Regions from separate parts of the Nanhaiella sioensis genome, predicted to be linked through region 2. Evidence: predicted binding sites of a transcription regulator. Region 2 holds the regulator's gene; each other region holds the start of a gene.
The links. The regulator LexA, encoded in region 2, represses DNA repair genes until DNA is damaged. The targets are predictions, from matches to a motif close to CGAACATATGTTCG.
Positions count from the first base shown of each region.

Region 1 (5,280 bases), 210 kb from region 2:
TTTCTGTTTCTTCATACAATTCTAGTTATAATACATGTAAGTATAGCAGTGACCTGGAGAATCCTGGTCACTGCTATGAATCAATTTTTATAGAATCATTTTGTTTTATTAGTTTTCTGGAGGAGGTCCTATTATTACACCATCTGTTCCTTCAATTGGTGCAAGAGCTCTGGAAATTAAATTGGGATCTATATTATAAGCATTTTCATACACTGCAGGAGGTGTTCTTGTTAGTGAGACTGATCCTTCCGTAGACTCAAATTGATCATTATTAAAAAATAGAACTAATTTAGTATCATCTTCAACCGCTGAAATCCAGTGCCACCATCCCATAGGAATGAAAACTGTTTGACCAAATTTATCCAAAGTATATGTTACTAATTGTGGAGTATTGGGGTCTAAAACAGAAATAATGACCTTTCCGGAAACAAGAAAATCTACTTCCCATGCATTTGGATGCCAGTGTGGTTCCCTTATAAAGCCTTTAGACAAATTTAAACTTACAACAGCCCCACCTATCATGGAGGGATTTTGTGTTGAAGTTAAAGCAAATGCAATATTTTCAGGATTTCGTTCAAAAAATACATTTTGGTTTATATCAAAAAAGAGGTTTGGTGTTCCCTTGCCTGTAATATTTCGGTTATCTGTGACATAACCAGAAGTTGGGTTTGTCAAAACTTCACCATCTTTCATAAAATTTAATGATTACTGTCATATTCTATTCTTTAATTCTAGTAATGTGTGTATGTTTGTCCTATGTACATTTCATCAATTTGAATCACAAAAAGTAATAGTTGAAAGCCGTATTCTAAGTAAAGGGTGGATTTTGCAAAAAGTAATATTAGCAATTAACGGTATACAAGAATGCTATAGGAGTTTAATAAACTGTTAGAACTAGTAAATTTGGATTGATATAAGAACTAATTACTATTATTTGTAGATAATGAGGAGGTTTTCGGTTGACTACCTTGTTATCATGATGAAGATTCCATTTTTGTATACAGGAATAAAATTGATGTTAAAAAATTGTAAAAAAACATGAGGATTTTACTTAAATTAGACTTCAATTGTTTGTTAATCTCTCTAAAACGGTAATTCATAAATACTTACCATGTAATCTTCTTCAAGATAAGCATAATATCTAGTATAGAGGTAAAAGGTTGGAATTGTGTGAGGAAGTATGACAGTTTAGTTGTTCATTAATTGAAGCAAATGATTTCAATCAAGATAATGTAAGTGACATAGTTACATAAATATGGAGGTTTTATGTATTTTGAAATACTTAATTGCTGGTATGCAATGAAATGACTTAGTCACTTGAATGAAGTGTAGCCAATCCAAGTAATAGGGGGTAAATAGGTGATATAAAATGAAGTGTAATTAAAGTTATTTTCATCACATAAATACATACAAAGATTCAAAAATGGTTTTAATATTTGGAAAAAAATCAAATGCTTGGTGCAATTTTGCATGAAAGCATAAATACTAGCTAAGTTTGAAAGGTACGAACATTACGGAAAGATGGAAAGGGATAAGAAAGTAAGAGCATGAGTGTAACAAAAACAACTTAAAAAAATATTCCATGTTAACAACTAGTAAATTAATTGATTTTCCATAAAATGTACAAACCAACTATCCCCTTTTTTAGTTAATAACAATACTTATATAGTGTACAAAAAAAAGAAAGGGTTGGAAACATTTATGGAAAAAGAAGTGACATTTTGTGAACCTTCACAAATAATAGCAGAGCCAGTTGAAGAATTAGATTGTATAACATTATGTAACGTAGCTGTTAAAAAAGAGAGAACATGTAGGAGTGAAGAAGAAATTATTTGTTGTTTAGAAACATGCAATGATTTTCCAATTGTTCGTATAGATGATTGTAGAGCATGTTTTATAGATTCTTGTTGTGAGGTCAAAGAGGATAGTTCAATTACTGGATTAAAAACAGCAGATGTAAGTGCTACTTTCCAAATTTCGGTGTTAGTTCAAACTCAAGCACCTAGTGGAGAATTATGTCCTGCAGTTTGTACGAGAAATATTACTGTAGACATCCCTGATGTATTTGAGTCTTGTGAAATCAAAAACTGTAGAGTTGTTGAAGCTAGGGCAGAATGTAGAGCTGATAGGTTTGAAGGATGCGAGATATTTGTTTTTGTTGAAGTGGATATTAGAACTGAAGCATGTGTATTAGAAAATGAAGTTAAAGTTGCAAGGTGTTTATTTGGGTAACAAATATGAGTACACTCCAGTATTGAGCTGGAGTGCTCTTATTTTTAAAAGCAACAATTAATGCGAAAACAGCCATATAAAAAGATAATCCTTACTCAAAATAACATATACCATTATAGGTAGGTTTTTTATGTGTTCACTCTGTCGGGTACATCATGATGTTTGTTATATTATTTGTACATTAATAATGTCTTCAAATTTAATTATATGTATTTCATCGAATTTATCGGTTACTCTAATATGCCTGTGGAATTGATCTATAAAATGAATATATCCCATACATGGCTTAAAAGCCCCGTTCTCAAAATATGTCACAGTCACTTCCTGTGTAAACTCCAAAGCTTCCAGGACTGTACTATTAATTTCCTCTATCTCATGCTCATCTAAGACAGGCTTTTGCACCTTATAATAATCAGCCTTTGCTTCTTTCATCATCTTCATATGTTCAGGTTGTATAAATGCGGGCATCCATTTCATAATTCCTCGATCTTTCAAACGTATCACCTCTGTACTTATTATATACGAAAATATGTTCGTTTAGTAAAGAAATAAGTTATAAAAAATCTAGTTATCTATCCTCACAAATGATTGGGAATAATATATTTTGTAGTCGGAAAGGAATTTCCAACTTAATTATCTGTATTTATATGAATAGAGGAGTTAAAGTTTTGCATTTATCTATCATATAGTTCGATAAAGAAAAGTAAATTTTGTCTCAAATCATTATAAAAATCTTAGACAAACTGAAAGAATACCCAAATTCGAGTACTCTTTCAGTTGTAAAGAATAACAATAGATATATATTTACTTAACCCAAGGTGGTTTAGGTTTAGGGTCTTCTTCTTTACAGTCGCAGAATACTAAAGTGAATAAACTCAGAAATCTGCAATCTGCATCGTCTGTTGCATCACTAATCTCAAGCATTCTCTCAAATTGCTTAGCAATATCAACGTTAGTTAAACTATCAATGGCACCTTCAACTTTACCCGCAATATCATAATCCTCTTTACAAGAATCACAGAATGCTAAAGTGAATAAACTTAAAAAAGTACAATTATGAGCCATGTTATTCCTCATCCTCTCAATTAATTAATATAAATATCAAATTTATAGTATGTCTCATAAAGCACTTATGTGTAGATACTAGTACATAATATAAGAAATGTATTTATACCTATGAGGCAGAGTGATTACTGAAGTGTGAAAACAATAATAATTATGTCTGAGAGTCTGTAGCACTAATGTTAAAATAACAATTACCTAAAATTGAAAAGTTCTTAATAAATTCAATATTATAATCCTATATTTAACATTTATGTGATAAATTACAATATGGTTATGCATAACCATATTTCTCTTTTTCATTTTTCTAATCCCTAGAATTATCTGGGGATCTTTTTGAGTTAATCAACATAATGGATGTTGTGTCTATTAATCTCTAACTGTGTAATGTCAGTTAAATCCTATTTATAAAACTCAGTTGTGTTGGCAACATGGTTACAGATAAAATAACGGTGATCGCTGTACGTTCCAGTTTACTTGTTGACGTCAGTTCACCAAAGAATTTTTACTTACCCGTCTAATCAAAAATATATAACTTTGCATACAATACTCCAAACAAATGATGAAAAGAGGTTCTTTTATGGGTGCCTATGTTTCAAAATCCTCCTGTTGCGGAAGTACCAAGACGCTCAGTACGGAAAAGATAGCTTGCTGCGATTGTCCGATGGAAATTGATTCGCAAACCAGAAATATCAACCTTACTTGTGGTCAATCTATGACGGTTTTTGGTGGGAACTTTAGAGGACTATTGTCCGGGTCAATTGCTGTAGGAGAGGATTCTGCCTGTGGCCTTCGTGTTACTATCACGACAAACGGTGTAGATGTTGTACTAGATATCCCTCTTCCAAATGATCCGGAAAATAGCAATACTTTAAGTATTGCATATACAAATGTATCTAATATCACTGTTGCCTGCATGAGTGATGGGGGTGGAGATTGTATTGGTAATTATTCTTATAAACTGATCGATAGATGTATTAGTCCTTCGTTACCTAGCCCTCCTCCACCCTAATCTGCAGATTTGACTTAATAAATCACCCTCAAAATAAATATTCTTCTTCAAGGGCGATCGTTTGTATTTCTATTAGACATTATAAATAACTTACCGTAGAGATATTTGCTCTTTATGAAATAAGGGGAATTTTCTTAATCTCCTTCAAGTCTGTATCTGCTTTTTCTCATTAACTTATTCCATAGCAGTTGATGAGCTTGAAGTTGTATCAAAGAGAACTCATTTAGTAATGAAACGGGATTTACAGAAATGTTCCGAGTATCCCACTCCATGAGGGTATAAAAGTGATTAACTGGAAAATGGAAACTCAAGAAGAGGACGAACAATATCTTAAAATTCTATTAATTTTACACAATATCTATCGCCTCTTAAAGCTGAAGATGACTTTGAAGGAGAATCTTGGAGTTTAAACCGGTTAAGATGGACAAAAGGTGGACAAAAAATAAGCCGTTGAAATATACTGTTATCCTTAAAAACATACAATGTATTTCACTGACTGGATGATATGAAAACAGCCCAACTCTATGTGTAGAGTTGGGCGTTTCTTATAATTAACTAGTTTGTTGAAAAGAGGTGACCTTGATAGACAATAACTCTAGACCAATGATAATTATCCAATAATCATGACTGTCAAGCCAAGAGGAACTCTCAACTACACAAGCAGTTTGCCATCTGGAGTAAAGGTGGCGAATAATGGAAATATCCTCATCAGAATAGTGGTAATTTTTACATCAAAGACGACACAGTTCTTTCGTCATTGCTAGCTTAGTTAGCGAGTTTTCCATTGAAAGATAGGTTGGGCAGATAAACATGATCTACAACAGGTAAAGTAGTGGTCACAGTTTTCACATCAATCACTGTTGTCGTCATATTCGAACTTCTCTGTTATATAATTATTACTATAAAGATATGACAAGATTAGTTTGAATGATTAACTGAAACAACAACTCTTACTTAAGCTGGTAGGAATAATT
Region 1 covers NZ_JBKAEG010000001.1:221,005-226,284, reverse strand. Annotated here, with positions in the region: gene V1503_RS01030 (cupin domain-containing protein) at 109-675, opposite strand; gene V1503_RS01025 (hypothetical protein) at 1,702-2,232, shown strand; gene V1503_RS01020 (YolD-like family protein) at 2,398-2,727, opposite strand; gene V1503_RS01015 (hypothetical protein) at 3,037-3,297, opposite strand; gene V1503_RS01010 (hypothetical protein) at 3,875-4,306, shown strand.
Region 1: a site for LexA is predicted at 2,755-2,768, ahead of V1503_RS01020 (YolD-like family protein). Genes of this name have one in related genera too.

Region 2 (5,280 bases):
TTTCCCACCTGACAGTGATTATGAGCATGATCATCTCTAGTGAAGATTCTTTCAGTTATAGACTTTGCATTCGTTAAAGCTTTTACTTGAATATCGTGCATTTTTAGCGGTATAAAATGATCTTCTGACCCTGTTAATATTAATACATCTTGTGTAACGTGTCCTGATTTTAAATGTGCAGCATTGAATTCTAATAATGCCATGCCACCATCTAACGGAGTATCAGTTTTAGTAATATACATTAAATTATCGGTTCCCCATTTTTCTTGCGGCATCATCTTCATTTTTACATCAGCCATCCAATACATTAATTTAGGATGTTTGAAAAGCCATAAAGCAAACTTCTCAATAATAGGTGGGGGGATTTTCATGTAGTCGTAGGCTATACTAAGAGCAATCACTCGTTTAATTCGCTGTTCATGCGCAGCTGCTCTGAAGCAAAGCCAGCCACCCATGGACACACCTAATAAGGTTACGTCATTTAACTTAAAGTAATCTAGAACGGCTTTTGTTGGTTTTTCCCATTCATAACTTAGTGCTAAGCCAGATTTTTTTAAGGCACCACCTTGCCCTGGACCTTCAAATAATATGACCTCATAGTTTAAATGTGCAAAATAGCTTGCCATTGAGTATAGCTCTTCCATAAATGAATCAAATCCACCATGAATGACAATTGTTCCTCTGGCATTTTTATTGTTAGAAGGTAGTCTCATTGCAGGTAAGTATACATTTTCATAGGGTATGTTATAACGTTCAATATCATGTTCAACAAACAGGTCATTATAAAACATTTCAATGAATGTATCATACAGTCTTAATTTATCTGGGTCATTCGGATGAGTAAAAAATTCTGCAGCCCTGTAATAAAATGTTCCATTCATTATGCGTTTTTCATCAATAGCTTTTTCAGCCTGCTTTATCATTTCCTCCTTCCAATCTTCTAACTTTTTTATTCTGGTAGCTGCATCCACCATGTCTTCTTTTCGTGTGTATCCCATTGAATACCACCGATTCATTTGATAGTCTATAATTTTTGTTTTATGAAAATCATGGTATCCTACAGGATAATCAAATTGGGCCATATAATAACTCTCCTTTTCAAATTAAGCTCGTTATTTTGAAAAATAATTGAATGCAGAAAGGAATCATTACTTCAACGATGCACAGATGTAGCATATACCTTACTCCAAATTATCAGTTAGTCAGGTAGAGACATAAATCTTCACCTACTTTGCTGATGTCAACATGTGATGGTTAAGATCATTATTGATCTGTCAGGCCATTTTTAAGGAAATCAATTAAGTGGTTTAGACTTGACTCATAGTGATCAGGCTTTGACATATCCGCTACATCCACAATATTAGTGAACAAGAAACCAATTAATGATTGGACGAATTCCAGTGGTAGTGTCTGCCTAATTTCACCTTTGTTATAGGATGCTTCAATGAGCTTGTTCATTTGGTCATTATCCTGAAAATTATGCCTTGTCAACGCCTTTTCGTATATGGGAGTTCCTTTTTCTTTAATAAAGCTGTTTGCAAAACGATTAATATCTGGATATTCATTGGAAAATTGCATTCCAATTCGGATTTGTGTTTTAAATATCGAAAAAATGTCTTTGGAATAATCACTTGGATTCATAACCTTGGCAAGGAATAGTTGCTTTTTTTGAATCAACATGTCTATGAGATTTAAGTAAAGATCTTCCTTGTTGTTAAAATGGTAGTAAAATGAGCCCTTACTCATATTCGCTGTCTTCAAAATATGATTTAATGAGGCTTTGTCATAGCCTTTTTCCACAAATTCATTTAATGCTGCTTGCATTAACGCATCTGAATGTTCGAATTCTTTATTAAATCCTCGCGTCAATTACATCATCTCCTACAAGTTTTTAATCTTAATCGTTAGCTCTGTTCGTAAACTTTGTTGTTATAGTTCTTTATCCTGAAGATAAAGAATACCGTCATTTTATATGAGAATAGATGGCACGAAATCTAGCTGTATTCGTGTTTATTAGTGCAAAAAAACACGCTATGCTGAAATAGCCTGATAGTTAATGCTGCTTGCTTATTATACATATTAGACCGAATGGTCTAGACCGTCAAGTCTAATCTCAGGATAACAAGCATAAAATTGGTGACATAGTGGGGGATATGAGAAAAAGTGACTAAGAAAATCATTGAATGATAAATTTAAACTAAAGATTTTTTGCTTGAATTTTGTTTTTTTACTAAAAATGGACAGTATTATGAGTTTTATAGGAGCTTAGAAAAGGTGTCTTGAACGTTAGATATATACGTGTGTATATCTTAAAAGTAAAAACAGCAACCATTGTGAAAATAGCCAATCAAAATGAATTCTGAGGGAGCTTACAATATGACAAAAAAATCCTTAGCTCAGAGGTTCTAAGCTAAGGATTGGATTATAATATGAGATCGTATGAATACATTAAAAAGCATTGTGGACTGCTAACCTGTATGTTAATCTATCTGATTGGAACAACGTTTTAAAAGAGACTGTTTGTCAAAGAATAGATCATACATTCGTTATGTACAATAGTGTTTAATGGATGGTACGATACACCCCGATTACTTTTCCTAATATAGCTACATTACGAAGAATAATAGGTTCTAAAGTTGAGTTTTCTGGCTGAAGTCTTATGTAGTCTTTTTCTTTAAAAAATCTTTTTACTGTTGCCTCGTCATCCTCTGTCATTGCAACAACGATATCTCCATTTGAAGCAGTTTGTTGTTGCCGAACAATGACGTGATCCCCATCTAATATACCGGCCTCAATCATGCTATCTCCCATTACTTCAAGCATAAATACATTTTCGTCAGGGGATACAAGTTTATCAGGAAGAGGGAAGTATTCTTCAACATTTTCAATTGCTGTTATTGGTTGACCAGCTGTTACCTTTCCTATGATCGGTACATTCATGACGTTATTTTTTGGGATTACATCAGCAGGATCTAAATCTAATATCTCAATTGCTCTAGGTTTAGTTGGGTCTCTGCGGATTAGTCCCTTACTTTCTAAACGAGATAAATGACCATGAACTGTTGAGCTTGAAGCTAGCCCTACCGCTTCTCCAATTTCTCTAACAGAAGGTGGATATCCCTTTGATTGTACTTCTTGTTTTATGAAATCTAGTATGTCTTGTTGCCTTTTCGATAATTTTGCCATCGTTAGCACCTCATTATAATAATCTTTTCTATTGTTAGCATGTATACCCGTTCATAACATTAAAAAATTAAGATCATCTATTAATACTGTAAGGATATACTAGAAAGATTTTACTTTCATTCATTATAGCACGACTTGTTATGTATAACAAACGTAAGTTCGTAAAAATGTTGACATAAAACATTTGTTCGTATACAATAACTAAAAACGAACATGTATTCTGTTAATCAGGGGGACTTATTATGAAACAATCTAAAATTTACTATATCTTGTTTTTTACTGTTTTTATCGGCTTTGCTTTTGCACTAATTACTTCTTATAAGGATATCGAGAAAAATGATTATATTACTATTAAAGTAGAAGATGGAGATACACTTTGGGATATTGCGTCCGAGTATAGTAACAGTCACGATTTATCAATCAATGACTTTATCAGTTGGGTAGAGGATGTAAATCAAATAGCTCCTGATAGAATTTTTTATGGTGATGAAATTTATATTCCAGTGTTAAAATCAGAAGGTAATAAAATGTATGATACTTATGCAGTTAACAATTAATCGGAGGTAGAAATGGAAAAAGCAATAATATATTGTCGTGTTAGTACAAATAAACAAACACAGGAGACATCATTAACACGACAAAAGGCAGAATTACTCCAGCTTGCAAACAGTTACCATTTTGATGTGAAGAAAGTGGTTGTAGAAAGGGCAAGCGGATATGACATGGATAGAGATGGCATTTATGAGCTATTGAATGAAATTAAAGAACAGCATATCGATGCCCTTTTAATACAAGATGAGACGAGGCTAGGTAGGGGTAATGCAAGAATAGCTTTGCTGCATTTTATTTTAAAGGAAAGAGTTAAAATATACACAGTTCATCATCATGGAGAGTTACAATTGTCAGAAGCTGATTCCATGATGTTGGAAATTGTTAGCATTGTTGAGGAATATCAACGAAAAATACATAATTTAAAAATTAAACGGGGAATGAAACGAGCTATCGAAGAAGGATATAGACCTGAGAGGAATTTAAAAAACATCCATGTAAGCTCAGGTAGAGAAAGAAAGGAAATACCTATTGAGGAAATTATAAGGTTACGCCAAAATAATCTCACGTTTTCAGATATAGCGGCAACATTACGTGGTCTTGGATTTGATGTGTCAAAAGCAACGGTACATCGACGTTATAAAGAATATATGCATAATAATTTAGAGTAGATGGCTAACAATAGAATGAACGAATGCTGTAGTATACAAGTTACAATTGTATACTTATATTACGTTGTTATTGAAAGGCACTTTTCGTAAGCTTTGTTACTATTATTATGACATTAGTACCAAGAAAAGTGGCTTTACATGTTAGTCATCATTGTAGAGAAGAATAGATGCCACAATCTGCAGTTGAGTCTAAATATAAAAACAATCATCAATGCGAAAACAGCCTTTCGAAACTTGGTAGCTATTATAATAAAGGAATAGACAGTAAGACGGAGTTTTGAATGGGTCCCCAAAATTATAAGTAGAGAAGGTACGACAAAAGCTAGATGTATACGTGATTAATTCTTAGTCTGAAAAGCAACAGTCTGTATGAAAATAGGCTATTAAAATGACACTATTGGCAATATCATTGTATTCAACTAAAGTGGAAGGTTAAAACGTAATTATTAGCCGATTGACTATGTTTTCAGAGAAGAAAAAATCCAGCAATTGCTAATTGTATAAGTCTTTAGTTTTTTGTACTAAAACAAAACCGTTGAAAATGAAGCTCTCTTCTTGTAATATGTACAGAACATAATATCCTATTGAATAGAAAGGAAGCATTGACGTGTTATCAAATGAAAAAATTAATCGTATTAACTATTTGTCAAAAAAATCTAAATCATCTGGGTTAACGGATGAAGAAAAACGTGAACAACAAGATTTACGCAAGGAATATATTCAATCGTTTCGTAATTCGATGGAAAATACTTTACATTCAGTAAAAGTAGTAGATAAAGAAGGAAATGATGTTACGCCTACAAAATTAAAAAAGAGTAAGAATAGCCGTTTTCATTAAGGCTAGAGTTATTACCATTCGTAAATTTTTATTTTA
Region 2 covers NZ_JBKAEG010000001.1:12,596-17,875, reverse strand. Annotated here, with positions in the region: gene V1503_RS00095 (alpha/beta fold hydrolase) at 1-1,082, opposite strand, end outside; gene V1503_RS00090 (TetR/AcrR family transcriptional regulator) at 1,264-1,869, opposite strand; gene lexA (transcriptional repressor LexA) at 2,563-3,186, opposite strand; gene yneA (cell division suppressor protein YneA) at 3,429-3,743, shown strand; gene V1503_RS00075 (YneB family resolvase-like protein) at 3,756-4,406, shown strand; gene V1503_RS00070 (DUF896 domain-containing protein) at 5,014-5,244, shown strand.

Region 3 (5,280 bases), 1.3 Mb from region 2:
TAGCCAATTAAAAAATGACCTCCACAACATAGCTGTGAAGGTCATTTTTTATTTGTTACGACAATCCTGGATATTTTTGCTGACGTAATGCTTCATACACAAGAATTGCTGCTGTATTTGATAAGTTTAAAGAACGCACATTATCATTCATCGGTAAACGTAAACAATAGTCCATGTTGTTTTTAATTAAGTCATCTGGCAAACCATTCGTTTCACGACCAAATACGAAAAAATGATCAGTACCTTGACCACTATAGTCAAAGTCTGTATGTGCCTTTTTACCGAATTTTGTAATAAAATAAAAGTGTCCATTCTCATGCTTATCAAAAATTTCTTGTAATGAGTCGTAATAATGAATATTTACAAATTGCCAATAGTCTAGTCCTGCCCGACGAAGCATCTTATCATCAGTTGAAAACCCTAATGGGCGGATTAAATGTAATGTCGTATCAGTTGCAGCACATGTGCGAGCAATATTTCCTGTATTAGCTGGTATTTCTGGTTGATATAGTACAACATGTATTCCCAAAATTATCTCACCTCAAACATAAAATTCTATATTATTATATCAAATTTTTGTTAAATCAGCTGTCGTCAACAATATGAAAAAATTTATATTTAATGTTAGGGGTATAAGCAGTAGAGTCCTCATATGACCAGTATCTCATTCTACTATTCTCCGTATGTGCATTGACCAAAGGATAACTTTCTTTGTCTTTTGCAACTACTATCGTCGTATGATCGAATTTTCCATCACCCTCAAAATCGTAGCATATAATATCTCCTTGTGATAAAGCCTTTGCAGATTCAACTTCAACTGCACGTAAACCTGCATTTGAACCGGATAAATACCACCTTAATGAATGTGCTACAGACCAACTATAGCTCCAACTATTCCCCGCCATCCACCACCCATTTGAACGATTAGGATATCCAACTAAAGGAGCACCACCTGCATGCAAACATTGTGATACAAAATTTGTACAATCTACTTCAAATGTTTTGTATTTTACATTATAGCTGTTCCACCAATTCTCAGCATATTTAACAGCTTCAAGTCGATCATACTTAAACGACTTCCTAGTTGCTTCAGATTGATTCCTATCCAAAGGTACATGTTCTTGCATACTTACAAAATTATTGTCTTCACAATCATTAATAAGATCATTTAACAGAAAGGAAGCAATTCTATGTTCACAAATCTCTTCAATGTAAAAAAAATCTCCCTGTTTCATTAAACTTCTATAGTGTAAGACATAATTAATACTCGTACTGCCAGCAATTTGTTTCTTCCCAAGTACTTTTCCTTTGACATTACATTTTAACACTTCTACTGATCGCTTATTACAAAGAGCTTGTTTTCTCTTGAGAGCTTGTTGTTCTTTTTCACTAAGAACATTGAAATTCGTGCTACTTTTATTTACATAGCAATCAATCCTATCTTTCACTAAAAAATGAATGCTCTGTTTCAAATAATCACCACCTATAAGCCTTCATTACTACCATATGTGGTGAAGTATAAATTATTAGCCAGATAACAAAAAAGTAAGTAACTGTATTACTATGAAAGTGAACAGAATAATTTTTCGTATTCATTTAAAACATCTGGATCATTCTCTTGTTCTTTAGTTTTATTAAGTTGTGACAAAATATCATGTTTTGCAATTTTTCCTAATGCCCATACTGCAGTCCCACGTATTACAGGACGTGGATCATCAGTAACTAGCTTTAATAAATCCGGAATTGCAGATTCATCCTTAAAATGTGCTAGCGCAATGATAGCATTTCTCTGAATTGGTTTTTTCCCTCTCCAAGATCCAGATACATGGCCGAATTTTTCTCTAAACTCTCTGTTACTTATTTGTAATAAGGGCTTTAATAGTGGCTTTGCTATTTCTGGGTCTGGTTCCATTTCTAAATGAAAGTGAGAGTCCTTTCCTTTATTTTCTGGACAAACCATTTGACATGTATCACATCCATATAGACGATTACCAATTTTCATGCGATACTCATCAGCTAAAAACCCCTTTGTTTGGGTTAAGAAGGCAATACATTTTGATGAATCCAACTGGCCACCTTGAACTAATGCTCCGGTCGGACATGCTTCTACGCACTTATTACAAGATCCACAACGTTCTTCTATTGGTTGATCAGGTTCAAATGGAATATTTGTTATTAATTCACCTAGATATACAAATGAACCAAACTCTGGTGTAATAACTGCACAGTTCTTCCCACTCCAGCCAATTCCTGCTCGCTCAGCTACTGCACGGTCAGATAATTCTCCTGTATCTACCATAGACTTACACTCTACATTAGGTACCCTTTCTTTAATAAAGTTTTCTAGCTTTAACAAACGCTCCCTTAAAATATGGTGGTAATCTTTGCCCCATGAAGCTCTACAAAAAATTCCTCTACGTTCATCTTTCGTACTTCGAGGTGCATTTGTCATTTTTGAAGGGTACGCTAGCGCAATGGATATTATTGAATTTGCTTCTGGTAATAATATTCTTGGATTCGTCCTTTTTTCAATGTCACTCTCTTCAAATCCTGATCGGTATCCAAGCATTTGTTGTTCTTGTAATCGTTCTTTTAATTGGGAAAACACGTTGGAGCTTGCAAAACCAATTTTGTCTATTCCTATGGAATGTGCATAATTAATTATTTCATCCTTTAAAGCTTGGATATTCATTAATAATACCTCCTTCCCCATTGTTATATATATAATTTCCTTTATGTTTAAAAACAGTTCATACACAGTAAACAAATCTAATACCACCATACTAACTTATTGTAAAATAAAAACGCAATGCTTCGTTTTCTTTGAACGAAACACTGCGTTGTGATTAGTATGTATGGAGCGGGTGATGAGAATCGAACTCACGACATCAGCTTGGAAGGCTGAGGTTTTACCACTAAACTACACCCGCATATGAAGTTGTAATACCGGTGGTCGGGGTCGAACCGACACTCCCGAAGGAACACGATTTTGAGTCCATTAAGGTCAAATACCGTTTAAAAGTCCGTTGTGACTACGATGAGTCAATCGTTGAATGTCCGTTGCGTACGACTCATTAACTGGGACGAATATAATCTTAACAGGATATGTCGAATTTTGCAATAGTTTATTCGAAAAAAGTTACGATTTATTTTCGCCCATTTTTATCCATACAGAATACGCCCTGCAATAAGGGCGCAATCTCACTCGTCATATACGTCCACTTCAACGCCCACCACTTCGCTAAATTTAACTCGCTTAAATCCCGTACTCGTTTCAACAACGTACTGCCTCGCCTTATCATCGATAAAATGTACTTCTCCAATTACTGTCGAAATAACACCGTCATGCTACGTCTTGAACTTAACGGTATAATGATACTCCATCGCTAAACAAATTCGTTCTTCCCATTCGGTTAACATATATTCGTCAACTGTCGGTCTTTCAACGTGGTAATACGCCCGTTCAGCCTCGCGCTTAAATTTTCCTTGTTCGGGCGTCTGAAATGCTGGCGCCCATTTTATGATTCCTCGGTCTTTTATCGCCATCATTAATCGCCTCCATAACGATATTATAACAGAACATTTGTTTGTTATTCAGCTGTTCGATTCGTCACAAGGTTATTAGCGAAATATTCAGAATTAATATATCAATAAAATTAACGGAGGTTGTACACATGCAAAAAGGCGAAAGGGAATTTACACGTTTTGTTGTAAGAGCAATTATGAGACGAGATATGACGAGTTCCTTCCTATTATATATGCGTAATAATTTACTAAACTATCGAATTGTAAAAAACGGAGCCGACCCCTATCTAAATGACGCTTATATCATTTGCGTTATAAATCCATAATTAATCGCGGACTTCCATTTTAAAGCCGGTGGTACGGATGATTTGGCGAAACAGTGGGCGAAGAATGCGATTAAGGACGTGATTGAGCACGGAAAAAAGACGGCGAGTGTGGTTTACGGGAGGGAGTTTAGTTGACTTATTGTCGTAAACTGTAAAAAATGATAGATTATTGGTATATTTGGTTTGTAAAGGAATCGCTAAGACAACGAGAGGAGGCTAACTCCCAGTGAGTGACTACGGCATATACGAAGAATTAAAAATGATATTTACGAAGTTGGAAGCGAAAGAAACTCTCCGCTGTTTAGGTGAAAATGATGAGTTAACGTTCACAGTTAACGAAGGAATGGTAAAAATTAAAAAGTCGTTTCCGAATCATTATTACGATTTTTATTATTATCATAACGATTCATTACTACGGTTTACAGCACCTCTTAATCTATCCAGCAACAAGGCAGCCGACGAATTATATAAGATTCGGAAATACTACAACGCACATTTACAAGAAGTAAACGCCGAAGAAATAGACATAAACTGGGGGTAGTTGCGATGTGGGATGAGCTTTATGCGAGCGTTGAGGAAGTCTCGCTTTTAACGCGAATAAATTTACAACTGTAAATTACTAACAACGGCAAGCCTACGCACATACATTTTATCAAGCAAAGTAATTTCGGCATTTACGCTTTGCCTGATCTGAACTAGCATTGCCCCGCTCATTACGAACGGGGCTTTTTCTATACTCACAACGAAAATCACCGCTTACATTAAAACAGACAGACAATTCAAAGGAGGTCAGTGTTATAAATGGTGTTGGCTTATATAGTAAATAATAGTAGTAGAAGTGTTTCTGTTATCAATACTAAAACCCATTCCGTTATTGCTACTATTCCTGTAACTAGCCCAGGTGCTAGTCCAAACAACATAGCAATTACACCCGACGGGAAACTTGCTTATGTTACAAATAATCAAATTCCTATTAATAATTCCGTTACGGTAATTGATTCAAAAACTCACTCGGTTATTGCAACTATTAATGTAGCTAATGGACCGTCAATGGTCGCTTTCACACCGGATGGAAAACTTGCTTATGTCGTAAACACAAGTATAGAAGGCTTTACAGAAAGACTTGTAACAGTCATAGATACCAAAACTCATTCGATTATTGCTACCGTTCAAGTCGGCTCGGCTCCAAACTCTGTGGCCTTCACACCAGACGGAAAACTTGCCTATGTAGTAAACGGAGCAAGTAACAGCAATAGTGTTTCCGCTATAGACGTGAAAACTCACTCAGTTATCGCTACGATTCCAGTGGGAAGCCTGCCGAATAGATTTGCGATTTCACCGGATGGAAAGTTAGCTTATGTGACAAATGTCACCGGCGATTCTTGTTCAGTCATAGACACAAAAACTCACTCCGTTACCGCTACGATTC
Region 3 covers NZ_JBKAEG010000001.1:1,319,339-1,324,618, forward strand. Annotated here, with positions in the region: gene trmL (tRNA (uridine(34)/cytosine(34)/5-carboxymethylaminomethyluridine(34)-2'-O)-methyltransferase TrmL) at 56-529, opposite strand; gene V1503_RS06060 (amidase domain-containing protein) at 585-1,472, opposite strand; gene queG (tRNA epoxyqueuosine(34) reductase QueG) at 1,562-2,692, opposite strand; tRNA gene V1503_RS06070 (tRNA-Gly) at 2,857-2,930, opposite strand; gene V1503_RS06075 (YolD-like family protein) at 3,349-3,549, opposite strand; gene V1503_RS06080 (hypothetical protein) at 4,078-4,392, shown strand; gene V1503_RS06085 (beta-propeller fold lactonase family protein) at 4,653-5,280, shown strand, end outside.
Region 3: a site for LexA is predicted at 3,577-3,590, ahead of V1503_RS06075 (YolD-like family protein). Genes of this name have one in related genera too.